One region of the Lysinibacillus sp. RC46 genome, then DNA from elsewhere that is predicted to be linked to it. Evidence: riboswitches for the same ligand, from Rfam matches in the RefSeq annotation. Region 1 holds a riboswitch; each other region holds the start of a gene.

Region 1 (4,344 bases):
ATACCTAGAAGATGATTTTCATATATTATCTTTTGATAATCCAGGTCACGGAGGCACATCTCCTTTTGTAAATGAAGATGGTTATCTATTTTCAAGTCTTGCAAAATGGTATAACGATGTATTCGAACGAGTCTTAAAAGAACCCTTTTATATTTTGGGCCATTCTTGGGGAGCTGATATAGCTTTACACTATGCTAAAATGTACCCTAAAAAAATTAAAGGGGTTATCTTACTTGATGGTGGCTATACGTTTCCAGATTTCCAAGAAGATATGACCTTTTCTAAAGTATATGATGGGTGGAATGATTATATGGAGCATTCCTCGGTTTTTGACACTTGGGCTGATGTAATCGGGGAGTACCAACAATATACTGACCGATGGAATGAAAAAATTGAACAAATGGTTCAAACACTTTTTAATAAAAGAGAAAAATATGAACTTATTACTTCAAAGTTTACTGTATTATCTATTATTAAAGCATTTTTTAGAGAAAGTTTTACAACAGCTTATCCATACATAAAATCACCATTGATTCTTATCCACGCAACTCTTCCCAAAGAGTTAATAAACGCTAGAAGAACTGGAATCAACAAATTAAAACAGCATATAGAAAATGTCACCATTGTTTCAATGGAAGCAACTGATCATATGGTTCATTGGGATAACCCTAAAAAAGTAGCTAATGAAATTCATAACTGGGTATCTAAATGTTGAGCTACGTGGCGATTGCAAAAAAATATTACACCAATTGAAGTGAACGGAACCTCGGAAATTGGGGACGTTGTGGTCATTTCTTTAATAGTAGCCTCATTTCTAGCTGCATTTTTTAGCCAAAAGGGCAAGTTGAGAATTTTTTCTTTAATTGTTTCCGCGATTCCAGTGCTTTTTCTACTAGGATTGATTTTACTACCGATATTTTATTTGTTAGAGCAATAATCGGATACGTTCTTTGTAAAAAGATGGTGAAGTTATTGCACTTCAACTAACGAATGCTTTAATTATAAGAAGATTGGGGAAAAGATAAAATATTTCCGAAATAAAGGTTATCTATTTGTTGCTTGAACACCAATAAAAATTGTTAAAAAGAGTGGTGATAAAGTGGAGAATGTAAATCAAAATAAGCGTATTCTTTATGCGGTTTTCGAGCATGATATTCAATTGCCAATCCTAGATATTACTCATCCCCTTTTCAACGCAAGTATTGATGAACAGGCGTATCATTTGAGCTGTCTTAAGTCAGCCAAGAGCATTGAATCATTAAAAAAGATGCCTGGCTTTATCCGCAACATCTTTCTGACTACTCCCACAGATAAGCAGTGGGGTTCTTATGTACTTAAGAGAAGCGTTACAAAGCTCTCCACAGATGGTGTTGCCATGTCCTGTGTACAACATCTTTGATTTATCTTCTGTTCCATAAGACTTTCTTATTTACACAACCGATGTTGTACAAGACCAGGACTAAGATTCCTGGTCTTATTATGTTAGTCATTACTATAAGGTTTTTATTATATTCAGAAAATAAAATTGACGTGAACATTTGAGCATGTTATGTTTAATACTAATTTCATAGCAATCATTACAAGTTTGAATGAAGAAAAGCTTTCATTCAATTAAAAGGAAAATGGGTGTAAATCCCATGCTGTCCCGCAGCTGTAAATGAGGAGTTTTGTTTAGATTACCACTGAGTGAATACTTGGGAAGGTGAAGCAAAATCATGATTCATGAGCCAGAATGCCTGCTTGTAAGGAGATTCATTGATGATCTACGAAAGATAGGGAGATGGATGGGGGCTTACTCACAGTAAGTTATTCTGTCCTTATTCTTTTGGAATAAGGTTTTTTTTATGCCTTTTTTCACTCTGTAGATTCTTCATTTAGTGCACCACAAACAAAGATAGGAGACAGAAAATGAGATTGACAAAGTACTTACTTCCTTTCATGCTTGTTATGATGTTCAGTTTACTTACTGGCTGTACAAGCACTGAAAAGGAAGAGACAGCAACGAAACAACAGACTGACGAAAAAATGATAACGATTGGATGGCCATTAGATGTAGGTCCATTAAATCCCCATACATATTTACCAAATCAAATGACAGCACAAGCGATGGTCTATGAATCATTGGTTGAATATAACGATGACGGAACAATTACGCCGAAACTAGCAGAAAGTTGGGACATCTCAAAGGACAAAACTTCTTATGTTTTCCATTTAAGAAAAGATGTCAAGTATTCTGACGGAACGGCTTTTAATGCAGACAATGTGATTCGTAACTTTCATGCAGTTTTAGCAAATCGTGATATGCATTCTTGGATGGGCATGGTTAATCATATTAAAGAGGTTGTGAAAGTGGATGACTTTACAATTCGTTTGCAATTGGATGAACCCTATTACCCTGTCTTAAACGAACTTGCCTTCGTAAGACCTTTCCGTTTTTTAGGTGATAATGGATTCCCTAATGGTGATGCGACAAAAGATTCAATCAAAGCACCAATTGGGACAGGCCCATGGGTATTAACAGATTACAAAAAGGATGAATATGCTTTATTTAGTCGCAACGAAAACTACTGGGGAGAAAAACCTCTTGTAGAACAAATAAAAGTAAAAATTATCCCTGATTCAGAATCTATTTCGTTGGCCTTTGAAAATGAAGAATTAGATTTAATATATGGTCGTGGCATCATTAGTTTAGATAACTATACGTTTTTAAAAGATAGCAGGAAATATAAAACTGCTACGTCTGAACCTTTATCTACGCGAGCACTACTGTTTAATACACAATCAGGACCGTTAGCAGAATTAAAGGTACGTCAAGCGATTCAATATGCAATCAATAAGGAACAGATGGTTGACAGTATTACACATGGTACTGAAAAAGTGGCCAATACACTATTTTGGGATGCTGTGCCTTATGCCAATATTGATTTAGCGCCAATTTTATATAATCCGAAAAAAGCGCAACAATTGCTAGATGAAGCGGGATGGACGCTACAGAAGGGTGAAAAAATTCGCTCTAAAAACGGACAGCCACTAACATTAGATTTAATCTACATTGCGACAGATGCGATTCAAAAACCTATGGCAGAACTAATGCAAGGTGAACTAGCAAAAATAGGTGTACAATTGAATTTAGAAGGCGCAGATGTGATGGTAGGTCTGCAAAAATTAATGGATGATCAAGTTGATATTAATTTCTGGCGTACAAATGGACCACCAACAGATCCACATAGCTTTGCTAATGAATCAGCTACACCAAACGCTAATGGTGTCTATGAAGCGAAATTAGGCTTACCAAATGCCAAAGAAATCGATAATAACATTCATCAACTATTAGTAGGTACAGATGAAAAAGAGCGAGTGCAACTTTATACGGATATTTTAACAATGTTCCATGATCAAGCACTATTCTATCCTATATCTTACGAAACAAATAACGTGATTTATCAGCCATATATGAAGGATTTTGCTCCACGTGCATCTGAATATGATATTCCATTTGCACAAATGGATAAAGAAAAATAACTGTAAAAGAGAGAGTATGTTTATCAAAGACAGCTCTCTCTTTATCATAGGATTGATTAGGAAGTGACAGCATGTATGAATCGACATGGATGTTTTGTTTAAAAAGAATTTTGACTTTACCGTTTGTACTATTGGGCGTATCCATCCTGACCTTTGTATTTATTCGTTTCGTTCCAGTAGAACCTGCTGAGGTCATTCTTAGATTGGCAAGAGTTGCACCAACAGCAGAAGCCATTCAAGCATTGCGTGAAGAACTTGGAACAGACAAACCTTTTCTTATTCAATACTTACTATGGATAAAAGGCGTTTTGCATTTAGATTTTGGTACATCTTTTGTTAGTAAATTACCAGTAGCACATGAACTTTTCGCGAAATTACCCGCTACCATTGAATTAGCAGTTGCTGCATTTGTGTTAATTTTAGGATTAAGTATACCATTAGGGATCATAAGTGCATTATATAAGCATTCCATCATCGATAAAATCATTAGACTATTGACTATTATGAGTGTATCGATTCCAACATTTTGGTTAGGTTTTTTACTGTTATATATATTTAGCTTGAAATTAGGGATCTTCCCGACAAATGGAAAGGGCACACTAGCACATCTGGTTTTACCTGCATTCGCATTAGCTTTACCAACAATTGGACTGATCGTTCAGTTTATCCGTACAACCATCATTGAGGAATTACAACAGCAGTATGTTCAATATGCACAGCTAAGAGGATTAAAAAACTCTGTGATCCTCGTACGCCATGTTTTGAGAAATGCTATTATCCCGCTAGCTACTGTGTTAGGTATGACGCTTGGTAATTTACTAG
Region 2 (4,344 bases), on a different contig from region 1:
TGCCCGTACCCCCTTGCTTCTACGTTGCTTATAAAAAATATAGGAAAAAACGGGCGCCCCAATAAATGCAGTAATGACACCAATCGGTAGCTCTCTTGGCATAATAATTGTTCGTGCTATTAAATCACAAATAATCAGCAAAGTTGCCCCATTTAAAAATGATAATGGCAATAAATGACGGTGATCAGAACCCCAAACCATTCTCGTCATATGAGGAACAACTAAACCAACAAAGCCAATCGTTCCAGAAACAGCTACCGCAGCTCCCGTCAACATGGATCCACCCACTAAAATAATATATTTACTGCGCTTAACATTGACACCTAAATGCTGCGCGCGTTCTTCACCATATAACAGAACATTTAACTCGCGTCTTTGTGTCCAAAGCATAATTGAGCCAATTATGACAAACGGAATAATCATCTGAACATATGGCCAACCACGCATCGATACTGAGCCTAGCAACCATCCGATTACTTGGCGTAGCTCTTCACCAGACAATGCAATCATTAATGAAATCAAAGAACCTAAAAATGAACTAAATATAACCCCTGTTAAAATAAGAGTTTCCATTTTTAGCGAGCGGTCTACTATTCTAGCAAAGCCCATAACAGCTACCATCGTTAATATGGCACCTATCATACTAAAGGTCGGCAATGTAAAATGGCCTACTACAGGTATTGATATACTAAAAAAAATTGTCATAACTGCGCCAACTGATGCACCAGAGGAAACACCTAATGTATAAGGATCAGCCAAAGGATTTTTTAATAAGCCCTGAAAAGCTGCCCCTGCAATTGCAAGTGACGCCCCTACAAGCCCTGCCAGCAGGACTCGGGGTAATCGAATTTTCCATAAAATATTGGCGGCTGTTTCATCAGCCGCCTTATTCCACAACACTTCTAGTGGAATATGAACTGAGCCTATCGCCACACCACACCAGATGCTAATGGTTAGAAGCGTAATTGCTGTTACATAGGCTACAATTGTTTTACTCATTTAAACGCCTCAGGGTAGACAGCTTTTGCTAGTTCCTCAAGACCATCTGCTAATCGAGGACCTTGACGACTTATCATATTTTCATCTACTTGTACTATGGCTTTATTTTTTACGGCAGAGATTGTCTCAAAGCCTGCACGTTGTGGAATTTTCGTTAAAATTTCAGGTACATAATTATATGCCACAACAATGACATCTGGATTTTTCGCGATAATTTTTTCAGCATCGATTTGATACCAGTCATTTACATCTGCTGCCACATTTTCAGCATGAATCATTTCTAGCATTTCATTCATAAATGTACCTTTACCAGCTGTATAAATCTGTGGCTCATCAGACGATTCTACAAAGACTTTCTTCGGCTCAACACCGTCAAGTTTTGTTTCAACTTCTTTAACTTTTGCCTTCATATTTGCAACAATTTTTTTAGCTTCTTCTAGTTTTCCTGTTGCACGACCAAGCTGTTCAATCGTTGTGTAAGTTTCATTAAAGTTTTTTGCATCCGCTACAACAAATACTTTCACACCTACCGCCTCAAGCTGTTCAATGGCTCCTTTTGAATAACTCATACCTGACGCATGCGTAAAAACGATATCTGGCGATAAAGCAATAATTTTTTCAATATTATAATCCATACCGCCAACCTTTTCTTTTTTAGTAACCTCTGGTGGATAATCGTCATTATCGGTCACGCCAACTATTTCATTATTTAAGCCAAGGCCAAATAATATTTCTGTGTTACTCGGAATGAGTGAGACAATTTTTTCAGGAGGTGCCTCTAGCGTAATATCCTTGCCAGTAGCATCCTTTATCGTCATTGGGAATGTTGCTTGATCTACTTTTGCAGTCTCTTGTTGCTCAGAAGATGACGGCTTTTCATTTGTCGCCTCTTTTGTATTACATGCAGCAAGTAAGCCCATAGCTAAAAATGCTGATAACCCTATTTTCCAAATTTTCTTCATGTGAATCCTCCTTAGTCTATTTGTGCGTATAGTTTTTATTGTTTTTCTGATTGATCGATACATTTTAGTTTTTGATCGCCTAACATTGTGGGGTTATCGTCAACATTGCGAACTTCCAGCCAACATTTTGAGTTTATCACCTAACATTGTGAATTTATCACCCAACTTTTTGAGTTTATCGCCTAACATTGTGAATTTATCGCCCATGTTTTCAAATTTATCGACATTCATCTTCCAAAACAAATACCCCTCATCATAAAATAATGAGGGGGTCAAATTTGCACAAAAATACATATACAAAATCCACCATCCTATCCTCGTAGGCTACAACGTGTTTTCTATAAAGGCAGGTCTCCTGGCTCGTGCTCCATACGCTTTTTCAAGCCTTCCCGAAATTTTCAGTGGCGCAGATTGAAAAAACTCACACATACAGTGGCGGGACCGCATCGGAATTACACCGATTTCCCTTTTCACTTTACTTAAGTAAAGAACCTTTATAATATTCAGTTGATTGTATTATACATGAAAATGAAAGAAGTCGCCTCCATTCGAGACGACTTCTAAACAAATCAATATACTAAAAGAAGTTAAACGATATCTGAAAAATACTGTACCGTTTTCATTGGTGCACCCATTTCTCGCAATGCCCATGTGTGCTCTAAATAAATATCTGCTAGCTTCTCATATTTGCCACCGAATCTTTGTGCCCATTCGACTGCTACCACACTTTCATATAAATGCGCCATTTTCTCTGCGACCTTTTTTGCTTCAAACGTTTTTGTTGCATCATCTAAACGGCTAAATGTTTGCAAAGTTGATTCTAGTTTTGCTAATTGATCCACGACAATTTCAACTAATGGACTGGCAACTAGTTTTTCTAGACGTTCTTCCATGACACGAACAAACATTTCGTGCGCATGAAACTTATCAACTAAACGAATGAGCTCTAAAGCTAAAATATTCGCAGTCCCTTCCCACACAGTAAGTACCTGTGCATCTCTTAATAACCGAGGTGTAACAAAATCTTCAATATAGCCGTTTCCGCCATGTAATTCAATGGCTTCACTAGCATAATGTACAGCTTGCTCTGCCGTTTCTTTTTTCATGATAGCAATATACAAGCGGTTTAAAATAATGTCTTCTTTATTCCCCTGCCCACTAGTTACTTTATCGTAAAGCTGAATAAGATCAAAAACCGTGGCAACTTCTACATGAAGCTTGGCAGCGAATTTCCCTAGTGTATCCTGAATCATAGGATATTGCGTTAAAGGTTTACCAAAGGCATGACGATTTGTCACATAATACTTCGCCTCTAAATATCCGCGGCGCATAATGCCGATAGAAGCAACCGCATTGCAAATTCTTGATAAATTAAGTGCCTCCAGCATATAATAAATTCCTTTATTCGGATCACCAACAACATATGCTAGCGCACCATCAAATTCCACCTCACCAGAAGGCACTGCTCTAACGCCAAGTTTATCCTTTAAACGCCGAATGCGGAGATTATTAACTGTGCCATCCTCATTTCGCCACGGAACTGCAAATAATGTTAAGCCCTTTGAGCCTACCTGAGCCCCTTTCATGCGCGCCAATACCATAGTTACTCCACACATTCCTGCGTTTGATGCAAAATATTTTTCCCCATATAAGCGATACTGATTGCCGTCCTGTCTTGCCTCCACAACATTCGCCCCAACATCAGAGCCACCTTGACGCTCCGTTAAAAATGTAGCCCCCTCATATAGCTCTGTATCTCCTGTTGCACAAACATGTGGTAAAAAGCGCTCCTTTACCTCATCACTCGCATAATGATCAAGGAGATAAGCCGTTGCCATTGTTAAAGTAACAGGACAGTAAAAGCCTGGCTCAGCATGTGATAGTATATAGCCTTGAGCAAAGCTATACACATAATTTCCCTTCCTACCTAATTGCGGAATATCCTTATGCACATAGCCAACTATGCCGGTATTGTACGTTTCTTCTATTGTTTTTTTATAGCCATCATTAACCCAAACCTCTGACACTTCTTCACCATAGGCATTATACCTTTGTAATCGAGGTTCACCCTCTCGATCCGTATGTTTGGCTCTCACATCAATATCTCCAGCACAAAGCTCACCAAAATCTGTTAACTCACGTTTTGCATAGTCCACAAACTCTTTATCTAGCATCATTTCTAAAACTTTATGAAGTGTATCATTATCGTTAAAAAAATTTGTTGTTTTCATTTCTTCCCGCTGTAAAACCTTCATGCTATCTCACCTCTTGTCCCTTCAAGGATTGTTTTAGTATTTTGCCCGATGCATTTCGTGGTAACGCTTCCACACGTTCAAAGATGCGTGGAATTTTATATTTAGCAAGATGCTCCTCCAAATAAGCT
Region 3 (4,344 bases), on a different contig from region 1:
GAAATGGGATGGATCGACAAAGATTAATGAAATTGACGCTCACTGCCATGGTTGCGGCAATTTGTGCAGTGGGTGCAGTCATTAAAATTCCAACATTTATTTCAACTGCAGCGCTTGACTCTGCACCTGCAATGTTGAGCGTTGTCTTTTTATCTCCAGTATTAGCTGGGGTTGCGGGAGTCATTGGGCATTTTATCTCAGCCTTAACTACTGGCTTCCCTCTAGGGCCACTACATATTATTATCGCAGTAGAAATGTTTATTGTTGTATGGGTCTTTGGGGTCATGCATAAAAAAGGAATGCATTTCTGGAAATGGCCCGTGGCACTTATTTTAAATGGTGTTGTGGCACCTTTACCATTTTACTTTATCATTAGTCCGGCATTTTACTGGGCGTCACTGACTAGTCTTCCATTGGCAACACTCGTAAATCTGGTGATCGTTGCAATTGTGATGCCAATTCTGTCAAAGGTGTTTGTGCGTAAGGAAGGTCGAGTACATTGAGAAATGCAATAAAAATAGGTGAGCTGTTTGCTACAACAGATAATGCCGCAGCCATTGGCGAAAAACCACAAGATGTTGTGTCTGCTCCAGACAAACTAACGGCATACTTCACGGCGCGTGTTACTTTTTTAGAGCAGCTTGCTGCAAATGCTTTACCAAACCATATTTTACTCGCTAATTTTTCAGGAGATGCTGCATGGTCTCGTTATGTTGCAGGCATTCAGCAGGTTTTTGATGAGGCGGGGCTTAATTGTCCACCGATAGACGGTAGTACAGAGTCCAATATGCCGACTCTACAATCAGGATTATCTATAACGATGCTAGGTGAACAGCAAAAACACACAGCAACTAAGTATGAACAGCTTAGTTGGTACACCTATGGATTACCGCTTGTAGGCAATGAAATCCTTGCTCAGCCTGAAGATGTCGCACAGCTCCAACCTATTTTTCAGGCGTGGAAAGAGGGGATTGTGCAGCAAGTATGGCCAGTTGGATCAAAAGGTCTACAAGCAGAATTTACCCGCCTTTTTAGCGAGCAACAGGTCAAAAGTTCGTTAGATGTTGAGAAATCGGCTGGTCCATGTGCAGTAGTTTTGCTAGGAATACAGCCTGAAAAAGAGCAGCTAGCACAAAAAAAATTTCCTAGAAATTTTGAAAAACTACGTAAAACTGCATTGTAATTGGGCTTGCTTCGAGAAAATGTAGCACTTTATAACTTGCAAGGGGCAAATCGCCTATTGCAACAATAAACACAATATGTTAGATTTGTTTAGGAGTTAAAACACAATATATAGTATTTTGGACGAACGGTACCAATATGGTTTAAAAGGGAATTCGGAAAAAGAGTCATCTTAGGCCGAAGCTGTCCCCGCAACTGTAAGTGCTGACAAATGATGAGTAGGCCACTGTGAAGAACGGGAAGGTGATCATTTGGAGGAAGCATGAGCCAGGAGACCTGCCGATATGTTCAAGACAGCAACACATTCTTCGGGGATTGAGAAGTGGAGGCGAGAGATTTGTTCACTTCTTTGTGCGCTTATCCTTCATTTCCATTTCCGATTTTACTGCGATCACGTAACCGATAGATGTTGCGTGATCGCTTTTTGTGTTGCTGGAGAAGGAAAGGGAGAGAATGTGTACATGACAATTCAAATCGAACAGCAAATGACTAAGCTCAAGAAAAGTTACACGGAGGATGAACTCGAAAGTTTTGTGAGGTTATCGGATCGATGGCTACGAAAAAACGACAATGCCACATTTGAAGCATGGGCAGATGCGATGATTTTACAAACGCTTAGCCTCATTGATGAAGAGGAGCCATACTGGACATTTGTCGCAGCTCAAATTTATTTAGAAAAATTATATGACCAATTTGCGATGCGTCGTGGTGTCTCAGTGAAAGATGTTTATAAGGTTTTCCCAGAACATTTAGCACACTATACAGAAGTTGGTTTGTATCATGAAAGTTTAACAACAAAGTATAGTGAGCAGGAGCTTCAGGAACTCGCTTCTTATTTAGAATCAAGTCGAGATGAGTTGTTTACGTATATAGGTTTAAAAACATTAATGGACCGCTATGTAGTCCGTGATTACACGAAAACACCGGTGGAATTACCGCAGGAACGATGGATGGTCATTGCGATGACTCTGATGCAGGATGAAACAGAAAATCGTTTAGAAAAAGTACGTGAATCTTACTGGGCAATGAGTAATTTATATATGACTGTTGCCACACCAACATTATCAAATGCAGGTAAAACACATGGACAGCTATCAAGTTGCTTTATCGATACAGTAGATGATAGTTTACAAAGCATTTATGACACGAATACAGATGTCGCAACATTATCGAAGTACGGCGGTGGTATTGGTGTTTATATGGGTAAAATTCGTAGCCGAGGCTCATCTATTAAAGGCTTTAAAGGTGCATCAAGTGGTGTTTTACCATGGATTAAACAACTTAATAATACGGCGGTTTCAGTCGATCAGCTTGGTCAACGACAAGGCGCTATTGCTGTCTATTTAGATGTTTGGCATAAAGACGTCTTTACGTTTTTAGATTTACGCTTAAACAATGGGGATGAGCGTTTGCGTGCTCATGATATTTTCACAGGGCTATGCTTACCGGATTTATTTATGGAAACGGTAGAAGAGCGCGGGGAATGGCATTTATTTGACCCACATGAAGTGCGAGAAGTTATGGGCTTTTCACTAGAGGATTTCTATGATGAGAAAAAGGGTGACGGCTCTTTCCGTACTAAATATGAGGAATGTATCGCCAATCCATTGTTAAGTCGTGAAGTTGTACCAGCCATTGATATTATGAAGCGTATTATGCGCTCTCAGCTTGAAACAGGCGTGCCGTTTATGTTCTATCGAGATGAAGTCAATCGCATGAATCCGAATAAGCATGAAGGGATGGTTTACAGCTCGAACCTGTGTACAGAAATATTCCAAAATATGTCAGCTACTGAATTTGAGTCTATTACCCTTGAAGATGATGTCATCGTAACACGTCGCAAGCCTGGAGATTTCGTTGTATGTAACTTATCGTCTATCAATTTAGGTAGAGCAGTACCGGCTGGTGTTCTAGAACGATTAATCCCAGTTCAAGTACGTATGTTAGATAACGTTATTGCTTTAAATACAATTCCAGTAAAACAAGCAGAAATTACGAACCTACGCTACCGTGGTATTGGACTTGGAACGTTTGGCTGGCACCATTTATTAGCTTTGAAAGAAATTCAATGGGAGTCTGAGGAAGCTGTAGAGTTTGCGGACAAGCTATATGAAGAAATTGCATATTTAACGATTCGTGCTTCTAACGATTTGGCATGTGAAAAAGGAGCTTATCCATTATTTGAAGGCTCAGATTGGCATACGGGTGCGTATTTTGACAAACGTGGCTATGACAGTCATAAATGGAATGCATTACGCGCCGCGGTTGCTGAGAAAGGTATGCGTAACGGCTATGTAATGGCAGTTGCACCGAACTCATCAACATCTATTTTAGCAGGCAGTACGGCTACGATTGATCCGATCTTCCAAAAGAGTTATTCAGAAGAGAAGAAGGATTACAAAATTCCAGTAACAGTACCTGATCTATCACCTGTGACAACTTGGTATTATAAATCTGCTTATTTCATCGATCAAAATTGGACAATCAAGCAAAATGCTGCACGAGCACGTCATATCGACCAAGGCATTTCACTTAATTTATACGTTCAAAATACGATTAAGGCGAAAGATTTACTAGCATTGCATATGAATGCTTGGGCGAGCGGTGTAAAAACGACTTATTATGTGCGCTCAACATCTGTAGAATTGCTAGAATGTGAGTCTTGCGCGAGCTAGGAGGAAATAACAATGACAACTATTACAAAACGACAAATTATGGATAAAGATGCACCGAACCGTTCAACAGGAATTGTCAACGGACGTTCTTCTAACATTTTGAACTGGGATGATGTGCGTTTTAGCTGGGCATATCCTAAGTATAAAAAAATGCTAGGGAACTTCTGGACACCGTTTGAAATTAATATGAGCAATGATGTCAAACAGTTTCCACAGCTATCAGCAGATGAACAGGAATCCTTTTTAAAAATCATTGGCTTGCTAGCACTATTAGATAGTGTACAAACCGATTTTGCGGGGAAAGTAGCGGATTATTTAACAGATTCAAGTTTAAATGCACTAATGATTATTTTAGCGCAACAAGAGGTAATCCATAATCACTCTTATTCCTACGTGCTATCAAGTATTGTCAACAAAGACGAGCAGGATCGTACATTTGATTTTTGGCGTACAGAGCCAGTGCTAGAGCGACGTAATGATTTCGTTA

What was found. A riboswitch is a leader RNA that binds a small molecule or an ion and turns the genes downstream of it on or off. The one in region 1 is predicted to bind cobalamin.
Region 2: linked by a shared signal. The riboswitch ahead of ABH966_RS24510 (hypothetical protein) and the one ahead of nikA (nickel ABC transporter substrate-binding protein) in region 1 are both predicted to bind cobalamin.
Region 3: linked by a shared signal. The riboswitch ahead of ABH966_RS11780 (ribonucleoside-diphosphate reductase subunit alpha) and the one ahead of nikA (nickel ABC transporter substrate-binding protein) in region 1 are both predicted to bind cobalamin.

The regions. Positions count from the first base shown of each region.
Region 1 is NZ_JBGCCF010000004.1:15,985-20,328, forward strand. It holds gene ABH966_RS04905 (alpha/beta fold hydrolase) at 1-715, shown strand, start outside; gene ABH966_RS04910 (hypothetical protein) at 1,100-1,399, shown strand; cobalamin riboswitch at 1,565-1,758, shown strand; gene nikA (nickel ABC transporter substrate-binding protein) at 1,909-3,522, shown strand; gene nikB (nickel ABC transporter permease) at 3,594-4,344, shown strand, end outside.
Region 2 is NZ_JBGCCF010000042.1:37,865-42,208, forward strand. It holds gene ABH966_RS24495 (adenosylcobinamide amidohydrolase) at 1-1, opposite strand, end outside; gene ABH966_RS24500 (FecCD family ABC transporter permease) at 1-999, opposite strand, end outside; gene ABH966_RS24505 (ABC transporter substrate-binding protein) at 996-1,961, opposite strand; gene ABH966_RS24510 (hypothetical protein) at 2,061-2,261, opposite strand; cobalamin riboswitch at 2,290-2,472, opposite strand; gene ABH966_RS24515 (acyl-CoA dehydrogenase family protein) at 2,549-4,216, opposite strand; gene ABH966_RS24520 (class I adenylate-forming enzyme family protein) at 4,218-4,344, opposite strand, start outside.
Region 3 is NZ_JBGCCF010000011.1:35,906-40,249, forward strand. It holds gene ABH966_RS11770 (ECF transporter S component) at 9-503, shown strand; gene ABH966_RS11775 (hypothetical protein) at 500-1,183, shown strand; cobalamin riboswitch at 1,294-1,481, shown strand; gene ABH966_RS11780 (ribonucleoside-diphosphate reductase subunit alpha) at 1,644-3,857, shown strand; gene ABH966_RS11785 (ribonucleotide-diphosphate reductase subunit beta) at 3,870-4,344, shown strand, end outside.